Regions from separate parts of the Corallincola luteus genome, predicted to be linked through region 3. Evidence: predicted binding sites of a transcription regulator. Region 3 holds the regulator's gene; each other region holds the start of a gene.
What was found. Region 3 encodes sigma-54, which starts transcription at its own class of promoters, with help from an activator protein. Its sites were predicted from a motif close to GTTGGCACGNNNNTNGNNT; they were not measured.

Region 1 (4,243 bases), on a different contig from region 3:
GCTCAGTCTATCCGTCTGAACACCACCGCGAGTAACCTCGCTAACGCTGACAGTGTGTCGAGCAGTATTGATACCACTTACCGTGCGCGACATCCGGTATTTGCAGCGCAGTTTGACAGCGCCATGCGCGACCAGAGTGCTGTTCCGGTTGAGGTGAAAGGGATCGTCGAAAGTGATAAGCCACTGATTCGACAATATGATCCTGAGCACCCGATGGCGGATGAACAGGGGTATATCTTTAAGCCTAACGTTAATACCGTTGAAGAGATGGCGGACATGATGTCGGCTTCTCGAAGTTATCAAACCAATGTTCAGATCGCTGATGCGGCAAAGCAGATGCTTAATCGTACGCTTCAGCTCGGCAAGTAAGTCGGGTAAGGAGAGCTAATTGTGAGTGAGATAAGCGGAAGCAGCAATTATATCGATCAGTTGAGTTGGCAAGAGCCGCAAACGGAAATCAGTGATCAACCGAAAGACACCATGTTGTCGCAGGAAGATTTCTTTCAGCTTTTGACTCAGCAGCTTGCGTATCAAGATCCGTTTAAACCGGTTGAGAACGCTGAGATGGTGGCGCAGATGAGCTCGTTTACAACGGCGGAAGGCATCGGTCAACTAAATGAACAGATGACAGGTTTGAACTCCATTATGAGTTCGAGCCAAGCACTACAAGCTTCATCTTTGGTGGGCCAAAAGGTATTGGTACCGACAGGCTATAGCCATAAGACGGATACCACAGGCATTGATGGTGTCGTGAGTTTATCTGCGCCAACAAATAACGTCACCGTTCGCATCGAAGACACCACAGGGCAGGTGGTGCATTCCATTACGATGGGGGCAAAGGAGGCTGGAAATGCCCGCTTTGAATGGGACGGTACAGATGCAAGCGGCAATCAGTTGCCGCAGGGTAATTATGTAGTGAAGGCATACGCTCTTCAGGGAGATAGCAGCGTCGAACTGCCTATCTCTACTTACGCCAAGGTTGATAGCGTCAGTATCAGTGGCGCCAACGGTGTGGCATTAAATCTGCAAGGTATACAGGGTGGATTCCGCTTAAGTGACGTTCTTGAAGTTGCTAAAGGCTAAAACAGGCCAAGCGATCACCAGATAAATGGGAGTATGAAGTTATGTCTTTTAATATTGCGTTGAGTGGGATTAACGCCGCTCAGAAAGATATTGATGTTACCGCCAACAATATCTCAAACGTAAACACCTTCGGCTTTAAAGAGTCGCGAGCTGAATTCGCCGACGTTTATAGTTCTAGTGTGTTTAGTAACTCGAAAACAACGGTTGGCCAGGGTGTCACTACTGCAGATGTGGCGCAGCAGTTTAGCCAGGGCTCATTCCTGTTCTCGAACAACTCCCTGGATTTGGCGATCGATGGCAGTGGTTTCTTTGCTACCTCAGCCAACGCGGAAGATCTTGACGTTAACTTGACTCGTGCTGGCGCATTTAAGCTGGATGAGAATAGCTTTATGGTTAACTCTGCAGGGCAATTTTTACGCGTGTTTCCGGTAAACCCGGACGGTACCGTTTCTTCGGTGGCGTTAGCTTCGACTATTCCGCTGCAGATTCCATCCTCAGCAGGGCAGCCGCAACCAACAGCTAATGTCGATATTGGCTTGAACTTGCCCGCGGGTGAAACGGCTTTAGATCCGGCAAACTTTGACCCGACGGACAACACCACATATAACGCTGCCACATCACTGACTATCTACGATTCCCTTGGGCAGAGCTACGTAGCAACCACCTATTACGTAAAGGATACTAACGTAGCGAATCAGTGGGCGATGTTTACCACGATGACAGATCCCAACGGCTCGCAGCCTGTCGATATTGTTGCACCGCCACCACCGCAAACTCAGCCTACCGGTGCTAATGGTCAAACCGGTATGTATATGAACTTTAATGCCGATGGCACCGTGGCTTCGGTTAATGGTGGTAACCCTGTGGTTACTGAACCCTTGGGGGTTGCTCCTCCGGGTGGTGCGGGCTTGGATATGGGCGGTGCCGATGTGAACCAGACGGTTACCTTCAATTTCAACAACCCGACTCAGTTTGCTTCCGCTTTCGAAGTTCAACAACTGGCGCAAGACGGCGTGACAGTGGGTCGTCTGACCTCTGTTGATATTGGCAGTAGCGGGTTAGTCAACGCTACTTACAGTAACGGTACAACACAGCCATTAGGTAAAGTGGCGTTGGTGAAAGTGGCGAATGAACAAGGTTTGGCACCTGTCGGAAACACGGCGTGGACGGCTAATCAATCGTCTGGTGATCCGATTGCTGGTGAAGCCGATCAGGGGTCATACGGGCGAATACTGTCGGGTACATTGGAACAATCAAATGTAAACCTGACCACTGAGCTTGTTGATCTGATCACAGGTCAACGTAACTTCCAGGCTAACTCTCGTTCTCTGGAAGTGAACAACACGATCACCCAGACTATCCTGCAGATCCGATAACGCAACGATAGTTCGTCAATGCCGCCCGCTCCGAGGCGGCATTTTTTTGCCACTTTTTCATCCCCTCCCTTTTGTTATCAGTTGGTTACCTATTTGGCATAGTCATTGCAATATCGTTGTTAGACATGTTTTTTTGACACCGAGGTCCCCATGGATCGTTTTATGTATCTGGCTATGAGTGGCGCCAAGCAGAACTTTCACAGTATTGGCGTGCATGCCAACAATTTGGCGAATGCAAATACCACAGGTTTTAAGGCCGACCTAGAACAGTCCCGTGCCATGCAGGCGTTTGGTGAAGGTTTACCTACGCGTGTGTTTGCGATGACGGAAAATCCTGCGTCAAGTTTGCGTGGCGGTGCTTTGGTGACCACTGGCCGTTCTTTAGATGTGGCGGTAAAAGGTGACGGCTGGTTAGCCGTGGCTGATGGTCAGGGTCAAGAAGCCTATACCCGTGCTGGCGATCTTGTTGTTTCGCCGGAGGGGTTGTTAACCAACGGTTCTGGCAGGGCGATCCTAGGGGATGATGGCGCACCGATAGTGGTGCCTCAGCCGTACGCCAAAATAGAGATCGGTGGTGACGGTACTATTTCTGTATTACCCACTGGTGCGCCGCCTACTGCGGTTGCAGCGGTCGGGCGCATTAAGTTAGTTCAGCCTGATAAGCAGGCCTTGGACAAAGGGCTTGATGGCCTCTTTCGCCTGAAAGGGGATGCTGCTGCGCTTGGCGATACATTAGCGCCGGCCAATGCTGACATCACATTGATGAGTGGCGTATTAGAAGGCAGTAATGTGAGCGCAGTAAGTGAAATGACCAGCATGCTTAGCTTGCAGCGTCAGTTCGAAATGCAAATCAAAATGATGCGGACAGCGGAAGATATCGATAAATCTTCTGATCAACTGTTGCGCCTCGGCTAATCACTGAACAGTAAGGAGTTAGCATCATGAATCCAGCACTTTGGATCAGTAAAACCGGTCTTGATGCCCAGCAGACCGATATTTCAGTGATATCCAACAATTTGGCGAATGCCAGTACGGTAGGTTTTAAGAAGAGTCGCGCCGTTTTCGAAGACCTGCTATATCAAACGATTAACCAACCTGGTGGTTTGTCATCTGCCAATACTGAGTTGCCAACAGGCTTGATGCTTGGTGCCGGCGCCAAAGTGACGGCCACACAAAAGACCTTTACGCAAGGTAACTTGCTCAGCACTGATAATTCGATGGACTGGACGATTCAAGGGCGAGGCTTCTTTCAGATCCTATTGCCTGACGGCAATATTGCTTATACCCGTAATGGTCAGTTTACCCTCAACGAAGATGGGCAGATGGTGACTAACGGCGCAGGTTACGAGCTACAACCAGCGATCAACCTGCCACCCGATGCGCAGTCGATGACGGTTTCTGTTGATGGTGAGGTGTCTGTCAGGCAACCCGGCAACACCGATAACGTCGTCGTAGGCAACGTTACCATCGTTGATTTTGTCAACCCCAGTGGCTTAGAGCCTATCGGTGAAAATCTCTATTTGGAAACCGGCTCCAGTGGCGCAGCCACCGAAGGCACACCGAGCTTGGATGGCCTAGGTTCTATTCGCCAAGGGGTACTGGAAACTTCCAACGTGAATGTCACCGAAGAGCTAGTTAATTTGATCGAAAGTCAGCGGGTCTACGAGATGAATGCAAAAGTGATCTCGGCCGTTGATCAGATGATGTCATACATCAATCAACAACTTTAGTAACCTGGTGTAGAGCGATGAAAAAACTAATTCCATTATCGGCGCTGTTACTGT
Region 2 (4,243 bases), on a different contig from region 3:
TGTTGCTTCTCATTTTAGTAAGGCCACCAGTTTTGTCTTTTTCAACGAAGAGGGCAAAGCGATCGGCAGCAAACAAAATCCAGCCCTGAGAGCTAACTGCCAGGGCAAAGCTAAGCTGCTGCAGATGCTGGCTGAATATCGTGTTGAGCGACTCGTGGTGCGCAATATCGGTGAGAAGATGTTGCAACGTTTGTTGTCGTTATCTTTCTCCGTATTTCATTTAAGCAGTGGGCGCGTTGATCTATCTGAAGTGGTTAAACGGAATAGCCCATTAACGCCACTAACTCATTTTTCCCAAGGGCGTCCTTCGATAAATGCCCATGGCAAAAATAAAGAGGGGCATCAGTGCTGCGGCCATAAGCACGATGAACAGGACGTAACAACAGAAGCCTGTTGTCAGGAAAACGCGGAGGCCGAGCAGTGCGGTTGTGGTAGCCACGGGCATCACCAAGGCAAAGGGAAGGGCAAAGGATGTGGTCATGGCCACAGTCATGAGCATCGTCAGGATCATAGCCACGGGCATGGTGATGGCAAAGGCTGCAAAGGAGGGCGGAACAAAGGGGCTGGCAAATGCTGCCATTCTTGATCCGTTGGCTACCTCAGATGTTACTGAGTCTGGCTATCGTCGGTGCCAGCATGGCGCTACTTTGGTGGCGTTTGGCGAGCATCAAGCAACGCCCGTTAGCTGGTGTTGAGCAAAGTGATATCGCGTCAGCTGGGCGTGGTGCTGTATCGAGTAACGCCCTCTGTGGCTGCCAGCAGCGCTGCAGTGATCATCTTTATCAGATAAGTGAGCCGACGGATGTCTGAGTTAGTGCCAGCGGTTGCGGCGGCCAACTATCAGTCGTTAGCCGCTTCTCACCAGCAGTGTATTGCTTGCGGTGATCCACAAATGAACCCGCTGACACTCGGTTTGCGGTTCTCTACCACGCCAGCATCGAGCGTTGTTGCAGATTGTCGGATCACTGCAGCGTGGCAAGGCTATTCGGGGATCATGCATGGTGGCGTGATCTCCACGCTGTTGGATGCTGCAATGACCCACTGTCTGTTTCATCACGGGGTAAAAGCACTGACGGCAGAGCTGAACGTGAAGTTTGTGCGGCCCGTGGCCGTCGGTTTACAACTGCGTGTTTCAGCGGCGCTGGTTAAACAGCGCAGAGCCGTGTTCTGGCTTAATGCTGAGCTGGCTGACTCATCTGCTATCTACGCAACCGCTGCTGCGAAATTTGTCACTGTAGCGGAAATTTAGACGAAAAAAAGCCGTTTACGCTTGAGGCGAAAACGGCTCTTATTGAAGGTGTCGTTAGTGATTAACTCGCGCGGCGACGAAGCACCAAGCCAACTAATGCTAAACCAAGCAGAGCAATCGGTGCTGGCGCAGGAACAGCGGCTGACGCTGGAGCGAAGCTTAAAGAAATGTCTTCAGTACTTACTAAGGCACTACCTGAGGTTACTGAGTTAGGAGCATCACTTAGCCCTGCCCGGAAAAATGTACCATTTAGCTCAGCGGACCTGAATAGTAATGTTGAGTCGGTTACTGCTGGTGCTGAGTTAACGACACCAAATGATACAAACTCAAAATCAGTAATTATGCCACCGGCGACGGTCCAGAAATTTGCTACTGGGCTGCCTACATATTCACCAACCCCAAAGCCTGCGGTATTACTAAAAACTTCAACACTGCTGGCAGCACTGGTACCTTCAGTCAGGCCACGAACGATACCCGTGACAGTGCCACCGCCGTTGAGTGCATTTTCAAACGTGAATGTATAATCAAGCAACGCGGCTTGGGCGGTGTTGGTTGCTGCAACTAGGGCGAAAACAGCGATAAAGCGAGTCAATAAACTGCGCATCATTACTTCCTTTTTTGATGTTAATGACAATATGTCGATAAAAGCTGGTTTTAATGCTGATTAAATAAGCAAAAACTGTTCCACATCAATCTAATCAATGGGTTGCGAAAGCACCGTTTTTGTTTTTGTAAATTTTTCAGACAACAATCTGGTTGTTTGTTGTTCAATTTGCGTGGTGGAGAGTGCTTTTAGTCTATTAATTGCATTTCTAATAGTAGCTATGACCAACTTAGATCTGATGCACTAAAATCCCTTGTTTGCGATTGACTGCGAAAACGTTGTGATATGAAGTGTCTGGCAGTACATTTGCACCCAATCGATAAGAACACCGTTGGCGTATTGATGATGCCTAGAATGCAATGGGAGTTAACGGTTTATGCAACTACGTGACTACCAACAGGCTGCCGTTGATGCGGTGTTGACGCACTTCCGCAAAACCGATGACGCGGCGGTCATTGTTCTGCCTACCGGCGCGGGGAAAAGTATCGTTATCGCCGAGTTGGCGAGGCTGGCACGGTTTCCTATTTTGGTGCTGGCCCATGTGAAAGAACTGGTGGAGCAGAATCACGCAAAGTTCCAGGCCTATGGCTTTGATGGCGGGATCTTTTCGGCGGGCCTTGGGCGCAAAGAAAGCCAACATGCTGTGACCTTCGCCAGTGTGCAGTCGCTGAGCCGTAATCTGCAGCAGTTCAGCGGTTACTATTCACTGTTAATCGTTGATGAGTGCCATCGCATCAGCGAAGAGAGCGAAAGCCAATATCAGCAGGTGATTAGTCATCTGCGTCAGCAAAATCCGCAGCTAAAAGTGCTGGGCCTAACCGCCACCCCCTATCGTTTAGACAAAGGCTGGATCTATCAGCAACACCACCACGGTTATGTGCGTACAGACCAATCTGTGCCGTTTAAGAAATGTGTCTATGAACTGCCATTGCGCCACTTGATCTCACGGGGTTACCTGACACCGCCAACCGTAATCGATGCGCCCGCAGCACGCTACCAGTTTGATGAGTTGCCCAAAGAGTACACGGAAGCCGAATTGGATCTGTTTCTGGCTCGTTGCCCGCGAGTTACCAAGGCGATCTGTGAGCAGTTGTTGGTGTTGGCTGAGCAGCGTCGAGGTGTGATGGTATTTGCCGCCAGTGTTAATCATGCGCTGGAAATTTCCCGTTATCTTCCTAATGCTGAAACAGCAGTGATTACTGGTGCCACACCGGGTAAACAGCGCGACCTGCTGATTGAACAGTTTAAACAGCAGCAGCTGAAATTTTTGATCAATGTTGCGGTACTGACGACCGGTTTTGATGCGCCCCATGTGGATTTGATTGCCATTTTGCGCCGTACCGCGTCGGTGAGTTTGTATCAGCAGATCGTTGGTCGTGGCCTACGCCTTTATGACGGCAAAGATGATTGTTTGGTGATTGACTATGCAGGTAATAATTATGACCTGCATCAGCCGGAAATCGGCATTCCGCGGCCAAACCCAAACAGTGAACTGGTGCAGGTGCTGTGCCCGGAGTGTGGTTATGGCAATCTGTTTTGGGGACTAAAGGATGCTGATGGTGATGTGATTGAGCATTATGGCCGTCGTTGTCAGGGCTTGGTGAATGATCCTGCCGATACAGAGCAACAGATCCAGTGTGGTTTTCGTTATCAATATAAAGAGTGCCCGCAGTGCAATGCACAAAATGATATTGCGGCGCGACAGTGCCATGATTGCGGCGCGCAGCTGATTGATGCGGATAATTTGCTACGGCAGGCATTGCAGTTGAAAGATCGCAAAGTGCTGCGTTGTGCGGGAATATCCGCTCAGGCGGATGGCGAGTTGCTGACACTGATTTATCACGATGAGGATGGCGTAGAATTAAAAGAGCGCTTTGATTTTGCTAGCGCTGGGCAGCGGAAAAAGTTCAATGAGCTGTTTTGTCGTAGGGTGACCGCTAAACCGCAGCCGTTGGCCGCGGCGGTAGAGGTGGTCGATCAAATTGCTGATCTGGTCGCCCCTGATTTTGTGATCGCCCGTCAGCAGAAAAAATTCTGGAAAATCGAGCACCGTATTTTTAATTATCAAGGGCCTTATCGCAAAGCTCATCAAGCTCACTGATAAGGGCCACAACTATTTGGGGGTGGCTGACTTAGATAGGCTGTTCAGGCTCATTGTTATCTGTATCAAGCATTAGCGATAGCGCCTCTTGTGATTCAATGTCATCACCACGAATTAGCCAAACTGAGCCTAGCGCTAAGACATAGAACAGAGCCATCAAACCTGCCAACGAGGCATGAATGCCGCTGACTTTATTGAGCGCTTCCGCTCGATCAATTTCGGCCACAATAGCCCAGCGAAAAGTGTCAAAGTCGATATAGTCATAGGCAGATAAAACCGGTATGCCGCG
Region 3 (4,243 bases):
TATCGATATTCAAAAAGGCATTATCTCCTTCTTTGACGACGTCACGGTAAATCAAGGCACATTACAGATCTTTGCCGACACTTTGCAGGTTGAGCAATCCGCAGGCGCAGGAAAAGAGGTGCTCATCGCTGTCGGTAAACCAGCGAAGTTCAGTCAGGTCTTGGAAAATGGTCAAAAAATGCATGCCGAAGCTGCAGAGATCCGTTACCGATTAGCAGATAACACTATCCAATTAACTGGCGCAGCGGTACTGACGCAGCAAGACAGCGTAGTGAAAGGCGAAACTATTCATTACGATATCGCCAAACAAAAAATGGTCGCAGAAAGTGGCACAGATAAAGATGATCGCGTGACAACCATTTTTCTCCCCGAACAGCTGCAACAACAGCTCGGCGAAAGTAAGGAATAAACCATGGCGACATTGAAAGCCAGTCAATTAGCCAAGAGCTACAAAGATAGACAAGTAGTTAAGAATGTCTCTTTAGCGCTGAATGATGGCCAAATAGTTGGCTTATTGGGACCGAATGGGGCAGGTAAAACAACCACCTTCTATATGGTGGTTGGACTGGTACCCAACGATAAAGGGCGCATCACGATTGACGATGAAGATGTGACCCTTTCACCCATGCATATCAGAGCGCGCAAGGGGATCGGTTACCTGCCACAGGAGTCCTCCATTTTTCGTAAGCTCAGTGTCGCTGACAACATCATGGCAGTACTGCAAACCCGTCCAGAGTTAAGCCGGTTACAGCGCACGGAAACCTTGGAACATCTGCTAGAAGAGTTTAGCATCACTCACATCAGAGATAGCTTAGGTATGTCACTGTCAGGTGGTGAACGCCGCCGAGTAGAGATTGCCAGAGCGCTGGCTGTGGAGCCTAGGTTCGTGCTGTTGGATGAGCCTTTCGCTGGCGTAGACCCTATCTCAGTCACGGATATAAAAAAGATTATTCAACACCTAAGAGACCGTGGTCTCGGTGTATTGATCACTGATCATAACGTGCGAGAAACACTCGATGTGTGCGAATATGCTTATATCGTTAGCCACGGAGAGTTAATCGCCGAAGGAAAACCGGAACAAGTGTTAGCCGACCAAAAGGTACGAGACGTATATCTCGGGGAACAATTCCGGCTATAGTGTAAGTAACCAGCGTTGATACATCGGGCTCTTTTGAGTGCCGATTAACGATGACAGCAACAGCATTATTTTAAATGTCACGGAAGTAGATGAAACCGTCATTACAGTTACGTTTAGGTCAGCAACTCACCATGACGCCGCAATTGCAGCAAGCAATCCGGCTATTGCAATTGTCGACGCTCGACCTTCAGCAAGAGATCCAAGAAGCGCTGGATAATAATCCGCTACTCGAGCAAAACGAAGCGGAAGAAACCAGTGAGCAACTTAATGGTGAAAGCCATACCGCGACAGACAAGCTGGAACAAACCACGGCTAATGCTGAAAATAATCAGTCGGAAGAGCGCGAAGATGCAGCCATGGAAACATCTGAGGCGCTCAACCAACAACAAATCAATGAAGAACTGCCTACCGATACAACCTGGGATGACCACCTTTCAGCAGCGCCCGTTTCAGGTTCCTCGTTCAGTGATGACGCCGACTTTACCTATCAAGGCGAAACCACAGAGTCGTTGCAAGATCATCTGGAATGGCAGATGCAATTAACCCCGTTCACAGATGTCGACAGAGCCATTGCGACATCGATAATCGATGGGATTGATGAATCGGGTTACCTGACGGTCACCGCCGACGATATTCTTACTTCTTTAGGGCAGGAAGATATCGAACTTGATGAAGTAGAAGCGGTCATTAAGCGAGTACAACTGTTCGACCCCATTGGCGTAGGTGCCCGCACATTGCAGGAGTGTCTGCTGGTACAACTCAATCAGTTTGCCAAAGAGACACCTTGGCTAAAAGAGTGCCGCCAGGTTATTGGCCAGTATATTGACCTGCTAGCCAGCCGGGATTATCGCCAATTGATGCGCAAGACCAAACTGAAAGAAGACCAGCTACGTGAAGTTCTGCGGGTGATCCAATCGTTGAATCCGCGCCCCGGCAGCGCAGTGATCAGCGGTGATGAGCAATATGTGATCCCAGATGTGTCGGTAATGAAAAAAGCTGGACGTTGGGTGGTTGAGCTAAACCCTGACTCGGTACCCAAGCTGAAAGTGAATCAGCAATACGCAGCGATGAGCCGGACGGTAAAGAACACCACTGACAGTCAATATATACGCTCTCATCTGCAGGAAGCGAAGTGGTTCATCAAAAGTTTGGAAAGTCGTAACGACACCCTACTCAAGGTCGCCAACTGTATCGTACAGTTCCAACGCGACTTCTTTGAGTACGGCGATGAAGCGATGAAGCCAATGGTACTCAATGATATTGCCTTAGCGGTTGATATGCACGAGTCCACCATCTCTCGGGTAACCACGCAAAAATATATGCATACCCCACGGGGTATTTTCGAACTCAAGTATTTCTTCTCCAGTCATGTCAGTACTGAAAGTGGCGGAGAATGTTCTTCAACGGCAATTAGAGCGTTAATCAAGAAACTTGTGGCGGCAGAAATCCCTAATAAGCCTTTGTCAGATAGCAAGATTGCTGACCTACTGGCAGATCAGGGAATTCAGGTAGCGCGGAGAACCATTGCGAAGTATCGGGAATCCTTGTCTATTCCACCGTCAAATCAGCGAAAAAGCCTGCTATAGCAGGCAATAAAACTAAATAAGGATGAGGTCTATGCAAATCAATCTTACCGGCCATCATGTAGAAGTAACAGACTCTCTGCGAGAGTATGTCGACGGAAAATTTAGTAAATTAGAGCGCCACTTTGACCACATCAACAATGTCCACGTGATCCTCAATGTTGAGAAATTAACCCAAAAAGCCGAAGCCACACTGCACCTAAATGGTGGAGAGATCTTTGCGAATGCAGAGCATCGTGATATGTATGCAGCTATCGACTCGTTGATCGATAAACTCGATCGGCAAGTAATAAAACACAAAGAAAAGCTAAACGCTCACTAGAGATGTCTATGGATATATCATCCATACTTAGCCTGGACTGCACCCGAAGTGCAGTCCATGGTTCAAGTAAGAAACGAATATTAGAAATGGCCAGTGAATTGGCAGCCAAGCACTTGCCAGAACATGGCCACAAAGCCATTTTCGAAAGTATTCTAGAACGTGAAAAGAAAGGCAGTACCGGTATAGGTAACGGCATTGCCATTCCCCACGGTAGGATCACTAACGCCAATAAAGCAGTCGCCGTGTTATTGCAGTGCGATGAGCCTATCGCCTTTGATGCAATTGATAACAAACCGGTGGATCTGATTTTCGCCCTCTTGGTTCCAGAACAGAGTTGTCAGGAACATCTGAAGACCTTGTCGGCTATCGCCGCCAAATTGTCAGATAAACAAGTCCTCAAACAGCTCCGCTGTGCCGCTAACGATCAACAATTATACGAAATCATCACCGATTCATGACCAGCACTGACGTGGCCGCAAAACCCAAACTAACGATTGTCAGTGGCCGCTCAGGCTCAGGCAAAAGTGTTGCGCTTCGCGTATTGGAGGATTTAGGTCACTACTGTGTCGACAACCTCCCGGTAGCCATGCTACCGACACTGGTTGCTCAAGTAAGTGGGCACTATAGCGATATCGCCGTCAGCATTGACGTCAGAAACCTGCCCGAAGACCCACATACGCTGGAAACAATTCTCGACCTTTTATGTCAGCAATGCCGCTGTACGGTTCTGTTTATGGATGCGCAGCAGAGTGCATTGATCCAGCGCTTTAGCGAAACTCGACGGCTCCACCCACTCTCCAAGCATGGTGTATCTCTGGAGCAAGCGATTGAAGCAGAGCAGCGTTTACTTGAACCGCTTATCTCCCGTGCCGATCTTCAGATAGACAGCTCTCAGCTGTCGATACATCAACTCAGCGATCTGGTGCGAGAACGGTTACTAGGCAATGCTGATCGCCATCTGGTTTTAGTATTTGAGTCCTTTGGCTTTAAATACGGTATTCCGCAAGACGCTGATTATGTGTTTGATGCACGATTCTTACCCAACCCCCATTGGGAACCAGAACTACGCCCCATGACCGGATTAGACGCCCCAGTTGAGCAGTTTTTTAGCCGCCAACCGATCGTGGCCAAATTCATCTGGCAGATAAACAACTTACTCAATACCTGGTTGCCACATCTGGAACTGAACAATCGAAGCTA

Region 1: a site for sigma-54 is predicted at 2,552-2,570, ahead of EZV61_RS05210 (flagellar basal body rod protein FlgF). Genes of this name have one in related genera too.
Region 2: a site for sigma-54 is predicted at 1,920-1,938, ahead of EZV61_RS17230 (PEP-CTERM sorting domain-containing protein). Genes of this name have one in related genera too.

What each region holds. Positions count from the first base shown of each region.
Region 1 covers NZ_SJXE01000001.1:1,178,768-1,183,010, forward strand. The annotation lists gene flgC (flagellar basal body rod protein FlgC) at 1-369, shown strand, start outside; gene EZV61_RS05200 (flagellar hook assembly protein FlgD) at 391-1,083, shown strand; gene flgE (flagellar hook protein FlgE) at 1,125-2,459, shown strand; gene EZV61_RS05210 (flagellar basal body rod protein FlgF) at 2,610-3,374, shown strand; gene flgG (flagellar basal-body rod protein FlgG) at 3,401-4,189, shown strand; gene flgH (flagellar basal body L-ring protein FlgH) at 4,207-4,243, shown strand, end outside.
Region 2 covers NZ_SJXE01000011.1:124,182-128,424, reverse strand. The annotation lists gene EZV61_RS17245 (NifB/NifX family molybdenum-iron cluster-binding protein) at 1-586, shown strand, start outside; gene EZV61_RS17240 (hypothetical protein) at 571-810, shown strand; gene EZV61_RS17235 (PaaI family thioesterase) at 803-1,249, shown strand; gene EZV61_RS17230 (PEP-CTERM sorting domain-containing protein) at 1,311-1,853, opposite strand; gene radD (DNA repair helicase RadD) at 2,230-3,954, shown strand; gene EZV61_RS17220 (cache domain-containing protein) at 3,986-4,243, opposite strand, start outside.
Region 3 covers NZ_SJXE01000003.1:68,520-72,762, reverse strand. The annotation lists gene lptA (lipopolysaccharide transport periplasmic protein LptA) at 1-409, shown strand, start outside; gene lptB (LPS export ABC transporter ATP-binding protein) at 413-1,138, shown strand; gene EZV61_RS08370 (RNA polymerase factor sigma-54) at 1,228-2,724, shown strand; gene hpf (ribosome hibernation promoting factor) at 2,756-3,043, shown strand; gene ptsN (PTS IIA-like nitrogen regulatory protein PtsN) at 3,052-3,501, shown strand; gene rapZ (RNase adapter RapZ) at 3,498-4,243, shown strand, end outside.